Linked DNA regions of Bythopirellula goksoeyrii. Each later gene encodes a partner of the first gene's protein in a complex. Links are inferred from orthologs where the notes say so. Each region holds a gene or a part of one and is shown on either strand. Other genes may lie near its edges. The genes, in order: Pr1d_RS23015 and trxA.

Region 1 (11,349 bases):
TCGACATTCCTAGGAGAGAGATGATCAGAGCCCTGGAGCGGAAGAATTGGCCACTGTTGGCAGTGATCGTCACGATTGTGCTGATGATCGTGCAACTCCGCTTGCAGCACCGCGAGTGGTTTTGCTCGTGTGCAACGTTGCGGGCATGGGTGAGTGACCCGGCGAGTTCTCATACCTCGCAACATTTAGCGGATCCCTTTACCTTCACGCATTTTCAACATGGCTTGGTCCTCTGCTTTGTCGTGGGCTGGTTGGCCAAAAATTGGAAGTGGCCTTGGCAAGTGTGGCTGGCACTTGCGATTGAAGCGGGCTGGGAGATTTTGGAGAACACCCAGTTTGTGATCAACCGCTATCGGGACGCGACTGCCGCATTGGGCTACACGGGAGATTCCATCGTCAACAGCGTGGGAGACGTGCTGGCTTGTTGGTTGGGACTGGTGGTTGCCAAAAAAATCGGCTGGAATGCCACCTGGGTGCTCTTCTTCGCGATCGAAGTCGTGCTCCTGATTACAATCCGCGACAGCTTGCTGCTGAACGTGCTGATGCTGTTCTGGCCCATCGAGGCGATTAAGCAGTGGCAGTTGGGGTGAGAGCGGGTGCGGGACACCAGACACCACAAGCCCTAGGCAAAGGCAAGAATCCTTTCTCGATTCTGCGCACCGCAGAGGGAGTTTCGAGCTGCTGGTTTTGTTGCAAACTTTTCCTACAAAACAAAACCCCCCATTTCGGCACGGTGAAAAATTGCCTCATCTCGTTGGCAGAGCAGGGGTTACGCAGATTTCGGTGCGGTTCTCTTGAAGAGGTTTTGAAAACGAAACCCCTCTGGTCGCTCCCGCAAAGCGGATTGCTTCGTGCCATCAAGGGCTATCGGCGCTAGACGGATCTCTAGCCCATGCCGCTGTTCGGCCCGTAGAGAAGCAGTTCAATTTTCAAAGATCGGCGCAGCGCAGGCGCGTGCAACGCCGATTCTAACAAATCGCGCGGCCAAAAACTTGCGGAAAGTTTCGGCAGTCGGCGAGAGGAGGAAAACAGTATCCATTTTGGGGACACCCGTCTTGCGTGGTGACGCAACGCTTTCGAACGGAACGACTTAGAACAGCCGGTTCGCGCTGCAACAGATGGGTGTCCCCAGGGTTCGCCCTCAGATCGAGTGGGAGAGTCGGTCATGATTGTTCCTCCTGATTCCGAAGACCGCGGTGAAAAGGAAATCCATGGGAGGGCGGTTATATCGCCTCGGGAACTCGGCCTTCAAGATGTGCATTGGTGTACAATCATTGGAGATTGATCAGCCAAATATTCCTGCCATTGCTATCTCTCATGGCATTCGCTTCCCATCAACGACTTTTCGATTATTTTATCGAGTATCCCCAGCGACCAGTCTGACGAAGTCGACTGCCGATATGATGCCATACAATTGGCCCCCTTCGTCGAGGACTAGTATCCGGTGAACCCCCGCCTCACACATCTTGGCAGCGACCTCCCGGACTAGAGTCTCTCGCTCGACCCAGAGCAGACTACTCGCCATGACTTCTTCAACCCGCACGTCGCCGAACTCCTCTAAGGCGAACGAGGACAGACGGATGCTTTCCCACCGCTCCTTCTCTGGGTCGTAGTACCGGGCTTCTTCCGAATTGCCCTCTTCACTCTCCTCACAGTGCTCTTGCTCGAAATTGAGGATATCAGTGGCCGAGATGAGACCGATGCAACGTGAGTGCTGGTCCACGACGGGCAGCCCTGTGACATGGTTCTCAGTGAGCAGACTCATTGCGTCCCGTAGTGTGTTGCTGGGAGAAATGGTGATGATATCACGCTGCATAATATCGTCGGCAGTCAGTGTGACAAAGGTTTTCTCGCACATCGTTTCTTCTCCCAAGCTCAAATGTTATAAAGGGCCAGAATCCCCATTGAGTGGATTCGAGCGAATTGGTCCTGCAATCAGTTAGCAGTTATCTCATAAGTCTTTCTGCGGTGAAAGGACTTACTTGGATATCGGTCACCGACGCTTATTCGAGGCAACTACAAGTGCAAAGAAATTTAGCCAACGGTGTTTCTGTCCATGATTGTGCGACAGCCACTACCGCTCGACAAGGTGGCTAGGGGAGACCGCCAGCAAGGTGGCAAGGATGCGGGCCTCGCGTAGTGCAGGCGAGCCCGTCCAGAACGAGTTCGCCGAGGAGGAACGGGAAAAATACTGTAGCTCAAATATGCTTGGATGGCAGTTAAAGCCTCAGCTTCGAAAGCTGTCTTAGCTGGCTAGAAACTCAACTTTTGTGGTTCGTCTGTTTCTATTGATAATCTCATCAAAGCGGTGACGATAAGTAAGCAGTGGCGGTTGACCACCGACATATTCCCAATGAATTGTGTCACACTGTGGACCAGCCGTCTTGATGAGCAGTTTGCTCTGCCTTGAGCGGCAAAGTCGTTAGGCTGTTTCTCTCGGCAGAGTTCTCGTGCAAAACCTACATGCTTCAGTTCTGATGATGCATAGATAGGTTTCACACACAGACCGATCTGCATGGAGGAGATCACAATGAATACCTCACAAGGAAGCTTGAGGGTTATATCCTACAGTACTGCAAAAGATGCCAGTCTTGAAAACCGTGTCGCTAACTACCTCTATCATCGGCACGTTCCTGGTTGTGAAGGCATCCACACTTCGGCCCACAGGGGGACCGTGGTCGTGAGAGGCCAGTTACCATCTCAGCATGCCAAGTGGTTGTGCTTCGAGTGCTGTAGCCGAGTGGCTGGGGTGATTCGCTTGATAGACAACGTGGCCGTGAAATGCGATAAGACAGGAAAGCCACTTCGTTGTAGAGTCTCTACGGTCTTGGATATGGCTTGTGAAACACCTCACCGCAATCCAAACTCACAACTCAGGATGACAGCGGCTCCTTGCGTCCGGGCAGCTTGATCCCACGGTCCAAGTTAAGTTGGAGTCTGGCTTGCCAGCCCGCCTCAGGTTAGTGCTTTACGTCTAGATGAGTCCGAGGGAGAGTCGCTTTTCCGCAAGTTCCTTTTTGGCGGCGATTTGGCATGCCGACGTAGCTTGCGTTCGACTGGGGTCGCCTTCCAATGGCGGCATCAATCTGCAATCAGGCAGGTGAATTAAACCACCGGCCCGTGTATGCACCGAGCGTTAGTCCGATTCCACCGACTAAGCAACTAACTGCCATGAAACAGCCTCTTAGCGAACCCGTTGAAGCTTCGAGTAAAGAGACAGGCAAGGAATACAGAAGCAGAATCGCTCCAAGTATTCCCGCTAAAATGCGAAATGGCAGCCGCGTGACAGTGTTTTCCATGTCATGGCCTCCCGAAGCCGGGCTCAGTGTTTAGCAGGACAGACTTTGTCCATAAAAGCATCTCTGAGCAGCACTTGGTAGTCTAACCAATTACCAAACCGAGAACTAGTGAACAATAGTCTGCTGACGCCAAACGCAGTCACGGCTAAGTTACGAGGATTGGCACGCTGAAGCGTGAAATGGCTCGGATCAATTGGTGCCCAGTAACGATTTTTGTAAAACTGCGATTGTCGAGCAATTAGAAAAAAGACTTATTGGAAACACCGAGGTAACACAGCGGTAACATCCGGTCCCTATCGTATATGTTGTGACATCTATTGAGTTGTCAACGTTAACAAACGTTTGCCATTCAGCGTGTACAAGGAGAGATGAAATGAGTGACCAGAAGAAAATAGAAGATCCAGTCGAACATTATACAGCGGTCGGAATAGCCTTGGGCGTTGCTTTGGGTGCGGGTCTTGGTGCGGCGCTAGGTAATTCTGGGACAGGTGTGGCTTTAGGAATAGCTATTGGTGCTGGGATAGGTATTAGTATCGGGGAAAGTCTAAAAGTCTTAAGAAAAAACAGTAACTAGAGGCTAAGCAGGATAAGGATACTCCATCCTAATTCGATCAACCAGTAATAATCAGCTGCCTACTCAATGCAGGTTGTGCGATACTGGCGAATAAGTTCTGTACGGAAAGCTCGCTTCTTTACTATTGCGAAACTCTTTAGGAGGTAACAGTATGGAAACTTTGGAATCATAGGCATGTCAATGGGTACGCTTGGCTTCATATTCGCGCTGTCGGCTTTAGCCCGAGTCCAGAAACTAGAGAAACGATTGAAAGAGGCGGGTGTGCTGACGGGTAAACCTCACAGCAACTAGGATTCACAATCAAAAACCATCCTCAATACTAGGCAAAGTATTGCCCCAGTTAAATAGATCCAAGTGCCATTCGCCGATGGCACTGGCACCCATGATGGATGAAACCAGAACATAATAGCGAGATGAGGCTGCAGATGCAGATGCCCCGATATTACGTCGGCGTTGGACTTGTGTTGTTCTCTGGGGCCGTCGCAAATGCGGTAGAAGAACACGCAGTCTTCAAATCTCTTGATGGCGGTCAATCCTGGGTTCGCTTCGATACCGGGATTCCACAGACAACTCGAACTAATACGTTCGGGTGTTCGGGGGAAATTCTGTTCGCGGGTACTGATTCTGGTCTATTTTTCATCGATGACAGGTCTCAACCGTGGAAAGCTGCTGGTGGATTGGCAACCAGCTCAGGCCGCATCATTAGCATTGCGACCGCCGGGTCGAATGTATTTGTCGGGACAGCTGACCATGGAATGCTAGTGTCAACCGACAAGGGGAAATCTTGGGTTCGCAATGCATCGTTACCCGTGCAAAAAGTGCGTTCTCTGCTCTTGGAGGATGGCAGGCTCTATGCGGGAGCTGACACCAAAGGCGTGTTCGTCTCCGACGACAATGGCGTGAGCTGGAGAAAACTTGGAGGCGGACTACCCGTTAATGCTCAGGTCTTTGACTTGGCCGTGGTCAAAGGCAAATTGTTCGCGGGCCTGTACAGCAAGGGGCTCTATGTCTGGAATGACGGGAATAGCCGTTGGACAAAGTCAGGGAATGTCTCGCCGTTAGTCCTTGCTTCAAGTGGTGATACTTTGATCGCCGGTCACAATCCTGGGGGGCTCTATTGGAGCGATGACCTAGGTGATTCATGGTTCAAAGGTACTGGCAAAAATGTTGGCGGCAAAGATAAATTTCCCGATATACTAAGTGATGCCCCCGTGTGGGAGGCAGGAGCAAACGACAAGCGAGCGTTTGCCGGGGCATCAGACGGAATCTACGTATCCAAAGACCATGGAAGGAACTGGACGCGTACAAGAAGAGGGCTTCCCAAGAACGGCCCAGGCATCGCGTTTCTTGTGACGAACCAACTTGTGTTAGCTTCTACGGTATTGAAGCATGACCCTGCTGAATGAGTGACGATGATCCGACGGCATTCAGCAATCGACCGGTGGGATAAAGGGTACGCAGCTGAATTCATTGGTGAAGTTTGCCCCCTTTGTCTCTTAATCTCCCACCTAAGCTGTATATTTTGTGTCGCCGTGAGAAACGGATTCAGGCTAAACCTCCTATAGAACGACACAGTCGACTTGACGGTAGTCCCCCTGTGCAATACAAAGAACATATATGGAGGCGCGTATATGACAACACCAGTAGCCGATTCGACCGAAGTATTTCAAGCGTTTGCGGATGCCACCCGCTTGCGATTGCTCAATCTTCTTGTCGAGCAGGAGTTGTGTGTGTGCGACCTGTGTGAATTACTCGACGAAGAACAGCCGAAGGTGTCGCGCCACTTGGCCTATCTGCGTCGAGCGGAACTTGTCACAGTTCGCGATGAGGGGAAATGGAAATATTATCGTGCCGCTCGTGGTGCGAGTGGCTTGCGAAAAACACTACTGAGGTGTGTTAAGACCTGCCTGCGAGAAATGGAACCGTTGAATACGGATCTCGATCGCCTTGCCCACCATGAGTGCGACGACTGTTGTTGAAGTGGCCAGTGAACCTAGAAAAACAAGCACGAATTGATAAGAAAACCAGACAATAATGCCTAAGATACTCTTCCTCTGCACTGGAAACTCCTGTCGCAGCCAGATGGCTGAAGGCTGGGCCCGTCAGCTCAAGGCTGACACAATTGATGCTTATTCGGCAGGCATCGAGACCCACGGGCTCAATCCCAATGCAGTGAAGGTAATGGCCGAGGCAGGCGTCGACATCACAGACCAAAAGTCTCAGCACGTCGATGATTTGAAGCACGTTCAGTTCGATTACGTGGTGACTGTTTGTGATAACGCGGCTGAATCGTGCCCGGTGTTTCCAGGAGACGCTCGGGTGATTCATTGCCCGTTCGACGACCCACCACGTCTGGCCCGCGAATCGGAGACCGAGGAAGAAGGGATTGCCCACTATCGGCGTGTCCGCGACGAAATCCGTGATTTTGTTGCCTCGCTGCCTGGTGCGTTGGAGAATGCAAATCATGGATGATGTCAAAGCTGAGGTATGTGAGCCGCTCGGCTGCCCCCATGGCAGGCTCGGTTTTCTTGATCGTTTTCTTACGCTCTGGATATTTCTGGCGATGGCTGTTGGCGTTGCTGTGGGCTACTTTCTGCCAGGGACCGAAGGATTCATCAATCGGTTTCAAGTCGGTACGACGAACCTGCCGATCGCCATCGGGCTGATTCTGATGATGTATCCGCCCTTGGCAAAGGTGAAGTACGAGGAACTGGGGGACGTTTTTCGCAACTGGAAGATTCTGGGACTCTCGCTTGTCCAAAACTGGGTGATCGGCCCCGTGCTGATGTTCGCATTGGCAGTGATTTTCTTACGCGATTACCCTGAATACATGACGGGGCTGATTCTCATTGGGTTGGCCCGCTGTATTGCGATGGTCATCGTGTGGAACGATCTGGCCAAGGGCGACACCGAGTATGCCGCTGGCCTCGTCGCCTTCAACAGTGTTTTCCAGGTGCTGTTCTATAGTGTTTACGCCTGGTTTTTTATTACCTGGCTCCCACCGCTGCTGGGGCTCGAAGGGAGTGTCGTGGTGGTCAGTATGGGACAGATCGCCGAGAGTGTATTTATCTATCTTGGCATACCTTTCTTGGCAGGGATGGTCACACGTTTCGTGCTCCTCAAGGCGAAGGGCCGTGACTGGTATGAGCAGGTTTTTATACCCAAGATCAGCCCTCTCACGCTGGTGGCACTTCTGTTCACAATCCTGGTGATGTTCAGCCTCAAGGGGGACCAGATTGTTCGCATTCCCTACGACGTCCTACTGATCGCGGTACCATTGCTCATTTACTTCGTGGTCATGTTCTTGGTGAGCTTTTTCATGGGCCACCAGATTGGGGCGGACTACTCCAAGACCACGACGTTAGCCTTCACGGCTGCGAGCAACAATTTTGAGTTGGCGATTGCGGTCGCCATCGCCGTGTTCGGCATCAACTCTGGAGTGGCGTTTGCTGCGGTCATCGGTCCTTTGGTCGAGGTGCCGGTGATGATTGGCTTAGTCAGCGTCGCGTTTTGGTTTCAACGACGCATTTTTTCAAACGTCCAAATAGGTACTGGAGAACCATCATGACGGATTCCAAATCAATTCTCGAAGAAGTTCGCACTCAGTATTCGTCCGTCGCCACGAAGGGACTGTCGAGCGACCACGCGGGAGTAAAGGCGGTGGCCGAGGCGTTTGGTTATTCCGCAGACGAACTTGCATCAATTCCCGCTGAAGCCAACATGGGACTCTCATGTGGCAATCCTTTGGCAACCGCGGGGCTGCGACCGGGAGAAGTGGTTGTGGACCTTGGCTGCGGGGGCGGACTCGATGTGTTTTTGGCATCTCCCAAGGTGGGCCCTACGGGGAAAGCAGTTGGCATCGACATGAGCCAAGAGATGATCGATCTTGCGCGCCGCAATGCAGCGAAGGCAGACGGAGGCAAGCCGTTCGCAAATGTCGAGTTCCATCTTTCGACAATTGACAGCCTGCCGTTCGCAGATGGCACCGTCGATTGTGTCATCAGCAATTGTGTCATCAACCTCGCCCCAGACAAGAGTGCGGTGCTTCGCGAAGTGTATCGCGTTCTAAAGCCGGGTGGCCGGTTCGCGGTGAGCGATATCGCTCTAAAAAAGCCGCTCCCCGCCGAAGTCAGCGAGAACCTACCGGCGTACATCGGCTGCATCGCCGGGGCGATACCCATTGCCCAATATGAGAGCGAGCTTGAGGCGGCAGGTTTCGGGGCGGTCAAGATCCAAGACACGGGTTCCGACCTGAACGCTTACGCCCAAGCGGAGAATGCGGCTTGCTGCGTCCCAGCGGCGAGCGCTGGCAATGGAATAGAAATTCTTGAAACGCAGGAGTGCTGTGGAGCACCGCCCCTCTCGGGCGACGTGCACGCCCAGTTAGCCGACCTCCTGCGGCGGTACAACGTGAACGATTTCGCTGCGAGCGTCCGCATCTTTGCCGTGAAGCCTCGTTAGGTGATTTCATGACCGAACTCGACAATGTGCTTTAGGGCCAAAATAATGGTGGCGAGTTTCGAGTCATGGGTGAGGTCACATTGTGTGACGTCTGACCCTGACATCCCTTATTCCAGCTTCAACTCCACCATCAAGTCCGCCGCGACTTGCTCGAGCGCGCCTCGCAGGGTGCCCTCTTCCAAGCCTTCCGGCAGGCGCAATTTCGCCGTAGCGTGAAAGAGGCTTTGACCCGTGTTGGGGGCCGCAAGACACTCAGTTGCTAACTGCTCTACATTGACACCGCGTTCGGCGAGTACCTGACTTACTTTGCGGACGATGCCAGGTTGGTCGAGGCCGACAAGATCGAGCTCGATCACGTTGCCCCCTTCGACGCTTGACCCAATGGGATCGGCACACACCATCGATTCCAAACCACTCGCGGTGAGTTTCTTGATGGCGGCAGTGAGTGACTCGGCCTGTTGGGGATCGACTTCCACGCGCAAGATTCCGGCGAATTGTCCCGCGAGATGGGCCATGCGACTCTCAACCCAGTTGCCTCCATGTTCCGCCACAATCGCGGCAAGTGAATCGACCAGACCAGGATGATCTTGGCCCAGGACTGTCAGTACGAGAGAAGTTTTTTGCATGATGGTCTTATTCGGTCGCCACAATTTCTGTAAAGAGGAGTTGTCTGGCTTCGTGAGCATGTACCAAGTAGAATATAGCGTATGCCGACAGTCTTGCGGAGTGGACCCTACCGATTCTACTTTTGGAGCCATGAACTTGGCGAGCCTCCGCATGTCCATGTGGATCGTGAGCGATTCTCGGTCAAGTTTTTGGCTCGACCCGGTGTCGTTGGCAAGTAATTTAGGTTTCAGGGCACATGAATTGAGGCAGATTCAGAAGTTGATTCACAATCATCCCAGCGCAGCCGGTGACCGCAACCGAATATCAATTAAACGCAGAGATCGCCGAGGCGCAGAGGAGGGATTATAAGGATTCTCTGCGTATCTTCGCGACTCCGCGTCCTCTGCGTTTAGATAATTTTTGTAGGCTGCGAAGAATTGAACTGTTAGTAGCACAAAGAGTTGTTGGAGGCTTGGCATGGGCACTTTGGCGTTGAGAGCTGATGAACGGGTCGCAGGTGTGGAATTCACAGACGAGACGCTCTCAGTTGCGCTGCATGATGGCCGGTCGATTTCAGTGCCATTGCTGTGGTATCCTCGCCTCGCGAATGCCTCACCTGCGGAGCGCCAGAACTGGGAGATTGCTGGAGGAGGCTATGGTATTCATTGGCCTGAGATTGATGAAGATTTAAATACTGAGGGTTTGTTGCGAGGGGCTCCTGCTCCTCGTACACAATCTGCCCCGGCTGGCGACTCACCGAATTTAGAATAAAAAAACCGAGACCAGCTAATTGCCAGTCTCGGTTCGGAACCTCTCAGCCTGCTGAAGCAGGCTCGCCGGGGGCGAAATTAGCGACCAGCACCTGCGGCTTGCATCTGTTGGGCCTGGACGCCGACGGCGATGGCTCGCATGACGCCTTCTTCGATCTCGAAGCGGGAGCGGACTCCATTCTCAATCGGTTGGGCAACGATTCGCACATGGTCACGACCAGCGGTCTCATTCTCCAAAGCGTCTGAAATCATCTGCACCGTTTCTTCCTCGGGGTTCAAGGCGGCCACCGTTTTCAAAACCTGTCCCACGGAGACGCTCATTTCCATGGGAGCAATCGCTTTGCCTGGATTGGCGGCGGATTCATCGATGACTTTTTTCGCCGCTGCGATAGCATCACGCCCTAGCGAAAAGTAAACCGACTGTTTGCCGATCCCGACGGCCATTTCGATGGTATTGCCGAAAAGTTGACGAGGTTCTTCTTCGTCCGGAGTGGGAACGCTCAAGGTGTGGAAGCTCACCCCAGCATGACTCTCAGCATTCCAATTCACGGTCGGCATGTCGGGTTCATTCTTACCCAACTCGGCGAGTTTCTTTAAGCCGCTTTCCACTTTGGCGGGGTCAGCAATGAAGCCTCCCGCTACCAGGGAAAGCGATTCAGGTGTGAGATTGAGAACCGCTCCACCGTCCATGACGCCTGCCTTGAAGGTGGCGACCATGGCGTCAATGAAATCGTTAGCCGCACTCTTGGCGGTTTCCTTGGCCTGATCGTTTGGAAGGTCGGACTCTTCGTCAATTGCTGTCTCAATTTGCTTGCGGGCAGCTCCAACCATTTGCTCCATTTGCGCGATGTCGGCTTCCTGCATTTTCGAGGCGAGCATCAACATGCCGGCCGCATTGGGCTGAAAGAATCCAGCGAAGTTAGTTGTCGTATTCGCCATGTCCGCAAGTTGCTCTGCCAACTGGGAACCAGCCACGGCAGTGTAGGCGAAGTCGAAAAAAGTACGCTGCTGTTTGCTATCGATCGCAAGCCCAACCGTCAGCTCGTTGATTTCATTGATAGCTCGCTCGAGTTGTTCTACTTGGACCGTGGTCATCTGCTTGCGAGCTTGAAACTTCTCATCGCTTTCGTTCGGCATGGGCTTCATGCCTGCTTCCATGCCAGCCTTGATCTGCTGGATGAGCATCTGGCGATAGGCCTCAGGGACATTTTGGACATTTGCCCTGAGGCCAATGTCGTACTCATCAGTAAGCGACGCAAAAATCCTGTCGGGATTCTCCGGCAAATTCTCCAACATCTGGGGCATCATCGAGAGGTAGGCCCAATCCTTGCCCTGCTTGCCAAACAAGGTTTGGCCGTTGGCCGAGATCTGCGTGATTCCGTTTCCGGCGTCCGAAGATTGGATTCCAAAGGCCTTGAGGTTCGTTAGGAAGGTAGCAAAGTCTTTGATTGGCAAGCAGACGGCGCCGGCAAAGTTCATGCCGTCGGTTTGTACCACGACGCCGAGTGATTGTGTCTTGTTGAGTCCTTGCACAAACCCCATGATGAAAGGTTCGAACTGCGCGGCCAACTGAGGTTGCCCAGCCAGAGAGCCCAGGAAGTTGATGTCTTCCTTGAGTTCGTCGTAGCCAGAGATGGTC
Region 2 (11,344 bases), 4.1 Mb from region 1 along the record:
TCACGCTCATTTGCCAGGCTGTTGAACGGGTTGACGATCCGCCACGTCGGAACCCGTGTAGCATCCATTCTTGCTGAGCAATTTCAGACGATGTCTGCATTGCAGGCGGCGACTATCGAACAATTAAGCCAAGTAGAAGAGGTCGGTCCGATCATCGCTGAGAGCGTCTACAGTTTTCTACACAACGAAAACGGAATCGAAACGATCAACGGCTTGGAAGAGGCTGGCGTTAGTATGGGGATGGTAAAAGAGCAGACCACTGCCCCACAGCATCAGCCGTTTGCCGGAAAGTCGTTTGTCGTCACTGGGAAGTTAGAAAACTATACTCGTGATGAGATCCAATTGCTGATAGAGCAATATGGCGGAAGAGCGACCAGTAGCGTCTCTGCGAGCACGGACTACCTGGTCGCAGGTGAAAAGGCCGGAAGCAAACTTGCCAAGGCCCAGGAGCTAGGCGTCGCCGTGCTTACCGAAGAAGAGTTCCATGCGCTCTGTGCCGGCGAGTGAAGTACTTTGTCATTCCTAAAGATTGCGCTCAACTCCAAAAAAAGTCCTAACAAAGCCCTAATTCGTTTTACGGATCGCAGCATTCACTTCCGGTGAAATCGCTACGCCGAGTTGCTCAGCGCGGCGGATGAGTTGGCGGGCTTCCTCATGTGCGCCTTGCTGCCACAACAGTAGACCCAGATTGTAGTTGAGTTGTGGGGCATCAGGATGCACCGCGAGCCCTGCACGATAGGCCCGCTCGGCTTCGGCATTCATGCCCAATTGAGCTAGCAGGCCGCCATAGTTGGCACTTGCTGCGGGGTCTCCTGGTTTGAGATCTAGGGCACGTTGATAGGCTTCCAGTGCCGAGTCGACAGCCCCCAACACGTAGTAAGTATTGGCAAGCTGTAACTGGGAAGTGAAATGTTGCGGGTCGAGTTTCTGTGCTCGCGATAGAAACGTGATTGCGCGCATGGGTTTGTTTAACTGGAATTGCGTAAGCCCCATCTGATAGTTCAGTTCAGCAGACTCCGGACTGATTTGAAGTGCATCTTTCAAAGGTACCAACGCGCGTTGGGGGTCTCCGGCGGCATTGAGCGAAGCGCCCAGTGCGGCCAAGACTCTCCAGTTGTCGGCATTGTCAGCGGCGAGGAAGCTTGCCAGTTCGACCGCTTGGTGGTGATGGCCGTCGCGGTTGAGTAATTGAATCTTTCCCAATTCTCCGATGAGAGAATCTGGGAATCGCTCTGCGATCGTTGTGTACAGCGTTGCTGCTTGTTGAGTTTGGTTCTGATCGAGATAAAAGTCCGCCAATTGTTCGTAAGGTTCGGCCGACTCGGAGCCCAGTTCAACTGCGAGCTTCAGTTCGACTTCAGCTTGTTCTTGCTCGCCCAGGCGGTGGAGTACCGTCCCCAGATCGCAATGATGCGACCATTGATTCGGAGCGATGGCGATGGCCTTTTCGAACTGCCGCTTGGCTTCCTGCAATCGGTTGCCCAGCAGATAGGCTAGACCCAAATCAGCGTGGGCAGTGTGAGAACGCTCACGAAGGGCCAAGGCTTTCTCGGCGTGGAGTATGGCCTGTGGGGCATTGCCTTTGGACAATGCATTGCGACTGAGCAAGGCGTGGCATTCGGGAAGATTAGGTGTTAGCGCAGCCAAGGCGACTAAACGCTCGGAAGGGCCGTCCTCAGGTTCAAGCAGCAAGCGCCTGCGCTCAGCGAATAGCAGACCCGCCATGATGGCAAGTAGTAATGCCCATTTGGCCGCATGGATTGCCGCCGGTACAGTGATCATCGGCGGGGCATCGCTCGTTGGAGTCTCGACTAAATTCTCCTGTGTCTTGCGTTCACTTACTTTCCAGATGAAGCCGTCAAAGTAGAAATGGAGAAACGAAGAAGTCACGAAAGCGGCGATAAGCCACTGGTAGGCATTCTCGGTTCCTGCGGTGAAAATGTAGGCATTGGCGTCCACCGTGAAGTAGCGAATTGAGCTATATGCCGCAATTGCTGCCAAGTAGAGGCCCAACATGCTCCATCGATCTTCGAAGAGAAAACCCAATGGTCCGAAGCGATTGCCGGCGCGGTTGAAGAGGCGCTTGTTGTAGATCCATACGATCGCGTAGTACTGGACGGCGTGGTAGATCTCGAACATCGCAATGCCAATCAAGAGATTGACCGAGAGTCGTCCCGTGTACCAGAAGAACCAACCAGTCGTACCGATTAGCAATAGTTTGACCCAAGAGATCGGATAGCCGGCTTTATGCAGTCGTAGGAGGTTCACCAGATAGCCAATCAGGACCGCGATCAGCGCTCCGCCAATCAGCAGCCGCGCCCAATCGAGCCAGACGGGACCAAATATAGGAAGGCCAGACTCCCACATCGTTTTGGCAATGCCGAACATGCGGGCATCGCTGAACACAACACCAGCAACAAACACAGTCAGGCAGAGCCAATGATCGAGACGGGCAGTCAAGCGATCGGTCACTCCCCGTCGCAGGTCGTAGATGCGCATGAAACCGTATGTTTGCATCAATCCGTGCCAAGTGCCCCAAATCAGCAAGACCAACTCTAGTCCGTGGAGATGTCGCCAAGGAAGGTGGAGCCACTGAGCCAATCCGCTGGGAGGCGTAAAGCAGAGAGCCATAGCGAACACCAGAGGAGGCACGAAAAGAAAACGCATGCGATATCGCGCAAAAAGCTCTCGATCGCCGTACGCCCTCATGAAGCCTGGCAGATGATGTCCCAGGGAAGCAAATGATATCACCGCCAACGAAACTTGCTCGGGGGTGAGCCACTGACGCACCAGAACCAATATGACCGGTACAATCAGTATTGGCGTGACTACGACGTACGTCATGTCCCACCAGGGAGAGATGATCCAGCTCTGGTGGCGGGCTTTGGCGGTTGGAGAAAGTTGCGTTGTAGACACGGATTTAAGCGATCTGAGTGAAATCGGGGGCCTATCTCCAAGTATTGCACCCTTCCCCGCTGCGTCCTCCCGCTGATGGGGAGAAAACTGAGAAATCGGCTCCCAAAATGGCATATTGGCCAATCATTCAAGACATAGGCGGCAAAACCGACCGATTTGGCGGGGACATTCATGAAAATGTTGGCAATTGGCGTGCGCCAGTTTATGCTGGAGAGACCGGCTGAATTATTGTCAATTCAGCCAACCCTTCGTAATTCAAGCCCTGCGATCAGCTGGGGCTTCAAGAAACCAAGTAGTCCTCGGCTTCTGAAAAGGTTGTACTGTCATGGCGTCCGCCCAAATGATGAAATGGTATCTGGTATTGGCAATCATGGTCTTGGGAACTGCCGTAAGTGGGCAGCATTCAAGAGCTGATGAACCTGCTGCTGAGACGGCACCGGCGCTCGATGTGTTCGATGCCATCGACCAAGGCGTGATCGACGCAAAGTTCATCGCTCGCGATAGTCAGCGCGGCCGATTGTTCTTGACTAACAAGACCGATGAACCTGTTGATGTGCTCATTCCCGATGCCTTTGCTGGAGTTCCCGTCATGCATCAATTTGGCGGTGGTGGAGGTGGTGGCGGTTTGGGCGGCGGCGGCGGCGGGCAGCAAAGTGTCGGCGGCGGCGGCGGCGGTCGAGGCGGCGGTGGTCGAGGCGGCGGTGGTCGAGGCGGCGGTGGCGGACGCTTCAATGTTGCCCCTGAAAAAGTCAACACGATCGACGTCCCACTGTTGTGTCTGGACCATGGTCTTCGGGATCCTTCGTCGAACAAGCCTTATGAAATTCGTCCCATCGAAGATGTTGTCGCCGACCCCGCTGTGATTGAAATTGTGGCTGCCTATGCCAATGGTGACCTGCAGCCTGCTGCAGCGCAAGCAGCAGTCTGGAATGTGAATAGCAATGTAAGTTGGCAAGAACTTGCCGCCAAACTCACGGGCACGGCCCGCCAAGTTGTGCGAGATCCGTATTTCTCTCCTGCTGAGATCAAGAACGCAATGGCGATCGTCGCTGGAGCCCAGCAGGCAACTGCCGGCCAAAAGGTAGAACGTCGCAACTGGAAACCCGTCAGCGAGAGAAATCCAGACGGCGAGAAAGATGCCACACCGGAGAAATTGGATATTCCCGAAACTGTCGGTCCACAAAGCGACCAATCGGCGGACAACAGCTAACACAACCGGAACCAGCGCGGAATTGGACCGATTCCATCCGTCTCGCTACGCCGCGTGACTCCAGCAGGCACGTTCAGCGGCCAGCAGCCGCTGCAGTTCGTGTTGGTACTCTGCTTGTTGGGCTTGCCAGTTTAGCTCGGCTTCTTCGTAAGTGCGCTGCTGGGCATCGAGTTCTTGCTCGCGGGCGACCAGTCGGGCTGCCCGTTGTTCGAGGTCTTGCTCGCGGCGGTCCAGCCACAACTGTAGGTCTTGACGCTGATTGGCCAATTGGGAGTGTTCCGTAGCCAGTTCGCTACGCACGGATTCCAATTCCCGATGGCGACGGCTTGCTTCGTCCGCTGCCAACTGAAAATGGTCGGCAAGTCGCACACGCAATTGCGATATGGAACGCGACAAGGTTGCCGGTGCGAGCACGCCTTGTAGTTGCAACCAGGTTTCTTCCGTGGCCAGCCGGATTTCCAACACTTCTCGTTGCGCACTGCGCAATTCTTCTTGCAATTGCTCGAGCGCGTCCTGACGTTGGTCCAGCATCGCTTCACGGCGGTCGATTTCCTGCTCTCGCCGTGCCAGCTGCAGACTGGTAGTTTCCTTTTCTTTCGCCAACCGCTTGCGCTCTGTAGTGACATGGTTTTTGAACTTCAGCTCTTGATGCTCAAGTTCTGAACGCTGCTCTGCGAGTTGCACCTGTTGTTCGGCCAACATCGATTCAGCGGCTGTGAGATTTGCCGCTCGCTGCTCGAACAAGTTGGCTGTTTGTTGCAGCTCCACCATTTTCTGCTCTGTGACACCGAGTCGTTCAAATCGTTGCAGAGCGGTCTTGATTTCTTGTTCCCGGAAGCGAATACGGCGATCTTGTTCTGTGGCGTCGCACAGCTTGTACTCCACTTCTTGCTGGATGCGCCCGAGTTCAGCACGTTGGAATTCTAGCTCGCTACTCTCTTCTCCCAATCTTAGTTCCCAAGCTCGCAGATCTTCCAGGCGTTTGTTTAGTTCAGAATCTGCGTCGTGGATTCTCGTCGAACGCTGCTGCAAGGAGACTTCGGTCGTCGTAATTTGTTCCATTTGCTTGTACAGCTGCGCTTCGCGGGCATCCATTTCCCGATGGCGTTCTTCACAAGCAAGCTTTGCTTCGGTGAACTCTTCCTCTTTCGAACAGCAGAGAGCCGTCTTTAGTTCGAGTTCATTGAGTTTCTCAGTCAGCTCGCTTTGAGCAAAGTCGAGTTCGGCCTGTAGTTTGTCTAGTTGTCGCTCACGCTCTTCAAGTTTGAGCGATTTCTCGACACTGGCCTCGTGCTGGCCTTTGTCGACAGCGAATTTGCCTTGACTGTTTAGATCAGAGGCACGTTCTTCGAGTTCCGCTTCCCGCGCGTCGAGCTCACTTTCCCGTTCGTCAAGCCACAATCGAGCACTGCGAATACGGCTTTCCAGTTCGGCCTCGTGCCCATTGAGCGCAGACTCTCGGTGATCTAGTTCGGTCAGTCGCGATTGGAGTCGCTCTGCCAGATCGGCAGCATGGCGGCTGAGGGCTTCGGGTGGCGCTCCCGCGGCAAACAACTCATCGATGCCAAATTCATCCCCTTCGTCGCTCTGCGCACCAATTTCCACCGAGGCACGACTGGGAACAGCTGCCACACCGCGAGATACCGGATGAGCCGAATCGACTCGCATCTCGCGCTGAGGACTTGCGCCTTCAGTGATACTGCCTTGCTCTGGATTGTTCGCTGCCATGGGAGAGATGCCCGCTAATGCTGGAGGAGGAGGCAGAGTTTCGCCAATTGGCAAACTTTACCTAAACGTCACATCGGCACATTGGCGTGCTGAGTTCAATTAGGCTAGAGAAAAGCTCGCATTAACCAGCACTGCTAGCACCAGTAACAATAATAGCCGCTGGCGGAAGCCCGTGGTTCCGTCAGCGGCTAATCGTTGACTTTAAGCATGATGGATAGATGCCAGAGTTTAAGCCTTGGCGGCGTCAATCGCTTCTTGCAAACGATTCTTGGGCTGCACCCCAACGAAACGGTCGACGACTTCGCCGTCCTTGAAGATCATGATCGTAGGGATGCTGCTTACGCCATAGCTCTGGGCCGAGGAGGGGGCATCATCCACGTTGAGTTTCATCACTTTGGCTGAACCGGCATTCTCGCCAGCCAACTCTTCAACGAGTGGCGCGATTTGACGGCATGGCCCACACCAAGGCGCCCAAAAATCGACGAGCACGGGCTCGGAAGATTTCAGCACTTCGGCATCAAAATTGGTGTCATTGATTTCTGCTACAGCACCCATGATTATCTCCTTGTTTCTGGATAGTGATGACATCTCTCGTGTCAATCAGGCCATCCTACTTGATACTCTACCTATCTGGTTCTGGTGGACATCGGCATACAAATTGGCAAATCTGCACAAACTTGCGTGAAACCGATTGCTTCAAGATTATTGGCATACTTTTCGCGACTGTCAACGAACCCTCCAGTGCATTGCCGAAACCCGGGCGATGCTAGATACTTGGGAGGATAGCCCGATTGAGCCCCATTCTTGGACACCCGGGGCGTAGATCATCTTACTCAATACATTTCTCGATTTTTGGAGAATAAAACCATGGCCCGCACACCCAGCAATATGCTTCCCCTAGGTACTCAGGCTCCTGACTTCTCGCTCATGAACGTTGACGGCAAGACAGTCTCGCTGAGTGATTTCTCCGGCGCCCCTGCCCTGTTGATAATGTTCATCTGCAATCACTGTCCTTTTGTCAAACACATCGCCGACGAACTTGCCAGGTTGGGACAGGAGTACACTAGTAAAGGAGCGGCAGTCGTAGCAATCAATTCCAACGACGTGGCCAACTACCCCGGGGACTCTCCCGAGCAAATGGTCGCCGAGGCCGAGGAGCGTGGCTATGTGTTTCCCTATCTCTACGACGAGACCCAGGAAGTCGCCCAGGCGTACAAAGCAGCCTGCACTCCCGACTTTTTTCTGTTTGATAGTCAGCATCAATTAGTCTATCGGGGCCAACTCGACGCGAGTCGTCCCGACAGCGGAATCCCCGTGACGGGTGCCGACCTGAGAGCTGCGCTTGATGCCGTGTTAGCTGGGAAGAAGCCCAGCGCAGATCAGACTCCCAGTTTGGGCTGCAATATCAAATGGAAACCGGGGAATGAACCGGGGTGAAAAATTGGTGATCCAAATACCTCACCTTCATGACTAGCAAGCCAACACACCGGCGGCTAGAACTTGTTGCTGGCCATTCTATAGTCTCGTTTTTGAAAGAGCCAAAAATGAAGAAACTACTCGCAGTAGTCGGAATCCTGTTAGCTCTGATAGCGGTCGGCATTTTCTGTGTTTTCTTCATCACCAGTGGTATCGTGGAAACGGCGGACGGCTTTTTCCAACAGGTGGCGGGCGGCAACATAGTGGAGTCTCGCGACTACCTGGCAGAAGAGTTTAAGGCGGCTACAACTCAAGATGAGTTGAAAACTTTCCTCACCGAATCAACTTTGGTCGATTTCAAGGAGGCCAGTTGGAATAGTCGGTCTGTCGCCAATGGATCCGGCGAATTGGAGGGGACCGTGCTGACGAAGACTGGTGGTTCAATTCCCCTCAAGATCAGCTTTGTTAAGGAATCAGGTGCCTGGAAGATCTACGGTATTCAAAAAAAAGATGCAGGACTGAACACAGAAGCTACCAACGATGTGGCTATTCCAACGAAGGCAGAGGCGGCCGTTTTGATCAAAGAAACTACGCAAGACTTTGCCGCTGCCATCAACGCGAAAGACTACACTCAGTTTCACGCCGGGTTGTCGAGGGAGTTTCAAGAACAAGTGCCGCTAGAAAAGTTCAACGAGATCTTTTCAGTATTCATCGATTCAGCAGTCGATCTCTCCGTGCTGGAGAAACTTGAGCCGATGTTCACCGCCGAACCAGCGATGTCAGCAGAAGGCGTATTGGCATTAGAGGGATATTTTCCGTCGAAGCCTTCGCGTGTCAAGTTTTCGTACAAGTATGTATGGCGTGATAAAAAGTGGGAATTGCTGGGGATCAATGTCGATATCGAACCCGTCGATTAGAGACAATGAGTCATGTATGTAGCTGGAGACAGTTCCTTCAATGGAAGCTAGGTCGCTGTGGCGAACTGGCTGAGGAGAGATGGCGGTCCTAAAGTTATTCTAGTTGCGAAACCCTTGATAACTCTGGCAGTCTGCGCACCACCTCTACGGCATTGCTGGTATCAGCTTGGATTGAAAGTTTCCGGTCGTCGCAGCTTGGCTAAATGGCAGAATCCCGGCACAACTCCAAGTATTGTTCGCAGTCGATTTGATGTGCTGCAAGGTGCTTACTAGCGTCGAAGTAGCCTGATAGGCTGTACTCTTTTGTTTCAGATTAGGTCGACGCGTAGGAATCTCTGCAGGCTATGTAGGCGTATGCTGCTAGATCTCGTCTGAGGTTTCCTTATTAGGGGGTGATATGGTTTTCGTGTCGCAGAGACTCCTTCTCGCACATGTCATTAACGTATTCTTGGCAGCATATTGCTCCGCACAGCATACGGAGCAGGTTTATTTATCCGGTACCGACAAAGATCATACCGTTGATTGGCAGTTTCAATGTACGTCGGGAGCGAGGTCCGGCGAGTGGACTACTATCCCCGTGCCGTCGCATTGGGATGTGTTGGGCTTTGGTTCGCTTAATTACAAGAAAGACATCGGTTCTGCCTTGGAAGAGCGCGGTCTCTACAAGCATACGTTTGAGGCTGCGAAAGATTGGGAGGACGAGCGGGTTCTGCTGGTCTTTGAGGGAGTAATGACCGACACAACAGTGAAGCTCAATGGTCAGACTGTTGGGCCAACACATCAAGGCGGGTTCTATCGTTTTCAATATGACGTAAGTGACTTTCTCAAGTTTGGTGAAAAGAATCTTCTTGAGGTCGATGTGGCCAAACATTCGGCCAACGAATCGGTTAACAAGGCGGAGCGCACGGCCGATTTTTGGGTGTTCGGGGGAATCTATCGGCCAGTGTACCTGAAGATAGTTCCAAACCAGTTCATCGAGCGTGTGGCGATTGATGCCCAAGCCAACGGTGAGTTCTCGGCAGAAGTTTTTTCAAGCACGAACACCTCGAAAAACATTGGTCCGAAATTTTCCATCGAGGCACAGGTAAAGACCATCGATGGCGAGCCTGTTAGTACGCCCTTTGGAGTTGAGACAATAACTCCGGGAAGCAACAGTTCGACTACGGTCGCAGCAAAGTTTGATTCTCCCCAGTTATGGAGCGCAGAAAAGCCGAATCTCTATCAAGTAGAATTCCGGTTAAAACGTGGTTCTGAAGTTCTTCACAGTACGACGGAGCGGTTTGGCTTTCGTACGGTAGAAGTTCGCGCGGACGATGGCATCTATGTCAATGGTCAGAAAGTTGTACTCAAGGGGGTGAATCGACACTCGACTTGGCCGGATTCGGGACGTTGCCTTAGCGAAGCGGTTCATCGCTTAGATATTGAAACGATTCAAGGGATGAATATGAACGCGGTGCGAATGTCGCACTATCCCCCCGATCCCCAGTTTCTTGATCTGTGCGATGAATTGGGACTGTACGTCCTTGATGAACTTGCTGGGTGGCATTGGCATTACGACACCCAAATTGGCAGTCAGCTTGTCAAGGAACTGGTTACGCGCGATGTGAATCATCCCGCGGTGTTGTTCTGGGACAATGGCAACGAGGGGGGATTTAATTATTCACTCGATGAACAATTCGGCTGGTACGATCCACAGCACCGCACGGTTCTGCATCCGTGGGAGGCATTCAACCACGTCAATACGGCCCACTATTTGGAGTTTGATCGGGCCGAGGTTGCCAGCAAAGGAGTTCCCACACGCCACGGGACGGGAGAGGTCTATCAGGAGTGGGAAGATGTGAACGATCCCAATAAATATATCTACATGCCCACCGAAATGCTGCACGGTTTGTACGATGGTGGGAGTGGTGCGGGGCTTGAAGCTTACTGGGAGATGATGCGACAGAGCCCGGTTCTTGGGGGAGCTTTCCTGTGGGTGCTTTTTGATGAAGGGATCAAACGAGCCGACGGCACGATCGACTGTGCTGGCAATCAAGCCCCCGATGGTATTGTTGGTCCGTATCGAGAACGTGAAGCGAGTTTCTATACGATTCAAGAGATTTGGTCGCCTGTACAAGTTAGTTTGAGTGATAAGAGTTCGCTTGAGATCAAGAATGAGTACAGCTTTACAGATGTTAGTGAATGCAAGTTAACCTGGCAGCTACGAAAATTCAGCCAGCTTGATGACCCTGAAGCAGGCTACGAAGTTCTGGCCGAAGGGGAGCCCGCGTTGCCCTCCATTGCTCCAGGCAAAAAAGGAACGCTCCAACTTGATCTGCCAAATGATCAACATTCGGCAGATTGCTTGGCAGTACGAATTGACAACCCTCAGGGGCGTGAACTGTGGACATGGGTCTGGCCTTTATCAGACTTGCCGCCGAAAGCATTCATGGAAAATGACAATCGGCTCGGTAGCGTAGTGATTAGTTCGACTGAAAAGGAGATTTCAGCGGTGGTCGGAGATCTTCAGGTAGCGATTGATAAGCAATCAGGGATGCTAGAGGGAGTGCGACGGGGGGATCAAAAGTACTCACTATCCAATGGCCCAGAAGCTACGACAGTACCGTCTTCGCTGATTTCACTGAATCACAGAATGGAAAACGAAGTTGCACTGATTGAGGGAGAATTCTCTGGTGGGCTGCGAAGTGTCACGTGGGCGATTCATCCTAGCGGTTGGATCGACTGCACCTATGCGTATCAAGCGAAAGGAGAGTCCGACTATTTCGGTGTAACATTCGATTATCCTGCCGAATTTGTCCAAGGGAAGAAATGGCTCGGAAACGGGCCGTTTCGGGTTTGGAAGAATCGCCGACGGGGTGGGACCCTTGGGGTCTGGGAAAACGAACAGAACGAAACGATTACAGGCTACTCGGAATGGGACTACCCGGAGTTTGCAGGTTGCTTTTCCGATGTGCATTGGATGCGATTGCAAACGAGTGAAGGACCGATTACGGTCGTGCCTCATGATCGAGAAAGTTACTTGCAAGTCCTTTTGCCTGAACAGCCTCCAGAAGATTTTGTGGGGAAAACAAAATTCGAACTTCCCCAGTGTGGGATAGCATTGCTCGATGCCATTCCAGCGGTGGGAAGTAAATTTAAAACCCCAGAAACCACTGGC

What was found.
Region 2: the proteins of Pr1d_RS23015 (region 1) and trxA are in contact, whole or in part, in an NMR structure (PDB 2IPA), measured with the Bacillus subtilis proteins. The link is inferred for Bythopirellula goksoeyrii from one-to-one orthologs.

Annotation. Positions count from the first base shown.
Region 1 is NZ_CP042913.1:5,826,417-5,837,765, reverse strand. The notes cover bases 4,893-7,626. They hold Pr1d_RS23015 (arsenate reductase ArsC), read left to right. Parts: upstream 4,893-5,907; coding sequence 5,908-6,345; downstream 6,346-7,626. Other genes in these bases: arsM (arsenite methyltransferase), read left to right, coding at 7,438-7,626; arsB (ACR3 family arsenite efflux transporter), read left to right, coding at 6,338-7,441; Pr1d_RS23020 (ArsR/SmtB family transcription factor), read left to right, coding at 5,505-5,852; Pr1d_RS23025 (WD40/YVTN/BNR-like repeat-containing protein), read left to right, coding at 4,893-5,279. In the rest of the region: Pr1d_RS23045 (DUF2585 family protein), read left to right, coding at 21-590; Pr1d_RS23040 (CBS domain-containing protein), read right to left, coding at 1,355-1,858; Pr1d_RS23035 (hypothetical protein), read right to left, coding at 3,093-3,299; Pr1d_RS23030 (hypothetical protein), read left to right, coding at 3,673-3,873; more of Pr1d_RS23025, read left to right, coding at 4,299-4,892; more of arsM, read left to right, coding at 7,627-8,334; Pr1d_RS23000 (glycine cleavage system protein R), read right to left, coding at 8,442-8,960; Pr1d_RS26140 (DUF4160 domain-containing protein), read left to right, coding at 9,042-9,179; Pr1d_RS22990 (DUF2442 domain-containing protein), read left to right, coding at 9,418-9,711; Pr1d_RS22985 (hypothetical protein), read right to left, coding at 9,789-11,349. UniProt on the Bacillus subtilis protein: Catalyzes the reduction of arsenate [As(V)] to arsenite [As(III)]. In vitro, can dephosphorylate para-nitrophenyl phosphate (pNPP).
Region 2 is NZ_CP042913.1:1,700,937-1,712,280, forward strand. The notes cover bases 4,747-7,475. They hold trxA (thioredoxin), read right to left. Parts: upstream 6,410-7,475; coding sequence 6,083-6,409; downstream 4,747-6,082. Other genes in these bases: Pr1d_RS06820 (coiled-coil domain-containing protein), read right to left, coding at 4,747-5,854; Pr1d_RS06830 (thioredoxin family protein), read left to right, coding at 6,722-7,291; Pr1d_RS06835 (hypothetical protein), read left to right, coding at 7,399-7,475. Also shown: NAD-dependent DNA ligase LigA, read left to right, coding at 1-507; Pr1d_RS06810 (tetratricopeptide repeat protein), read right to left, coding at 565-2,916; Pr1d_RS25695 (hypothetical protein), read left to right, coding at 3,242-4,126; more of Pr1d_RS06820, read right to left, coding at 4,172-4,746; more of Pr1d_RS06835, read left to right, coding at 7,476-8,187; Pr1d_RS06840 (glycoside hydrolase family 2 TIM barrel-domain containing protein), read left to right, coding at 8,594-11,344. UniProt on the Bacillus subtilis protein: Participates in various redox reactions through the reversible oxidation of its active center dithiol to a disulfide and catalyzes dithiol-disulfide exchange reactions.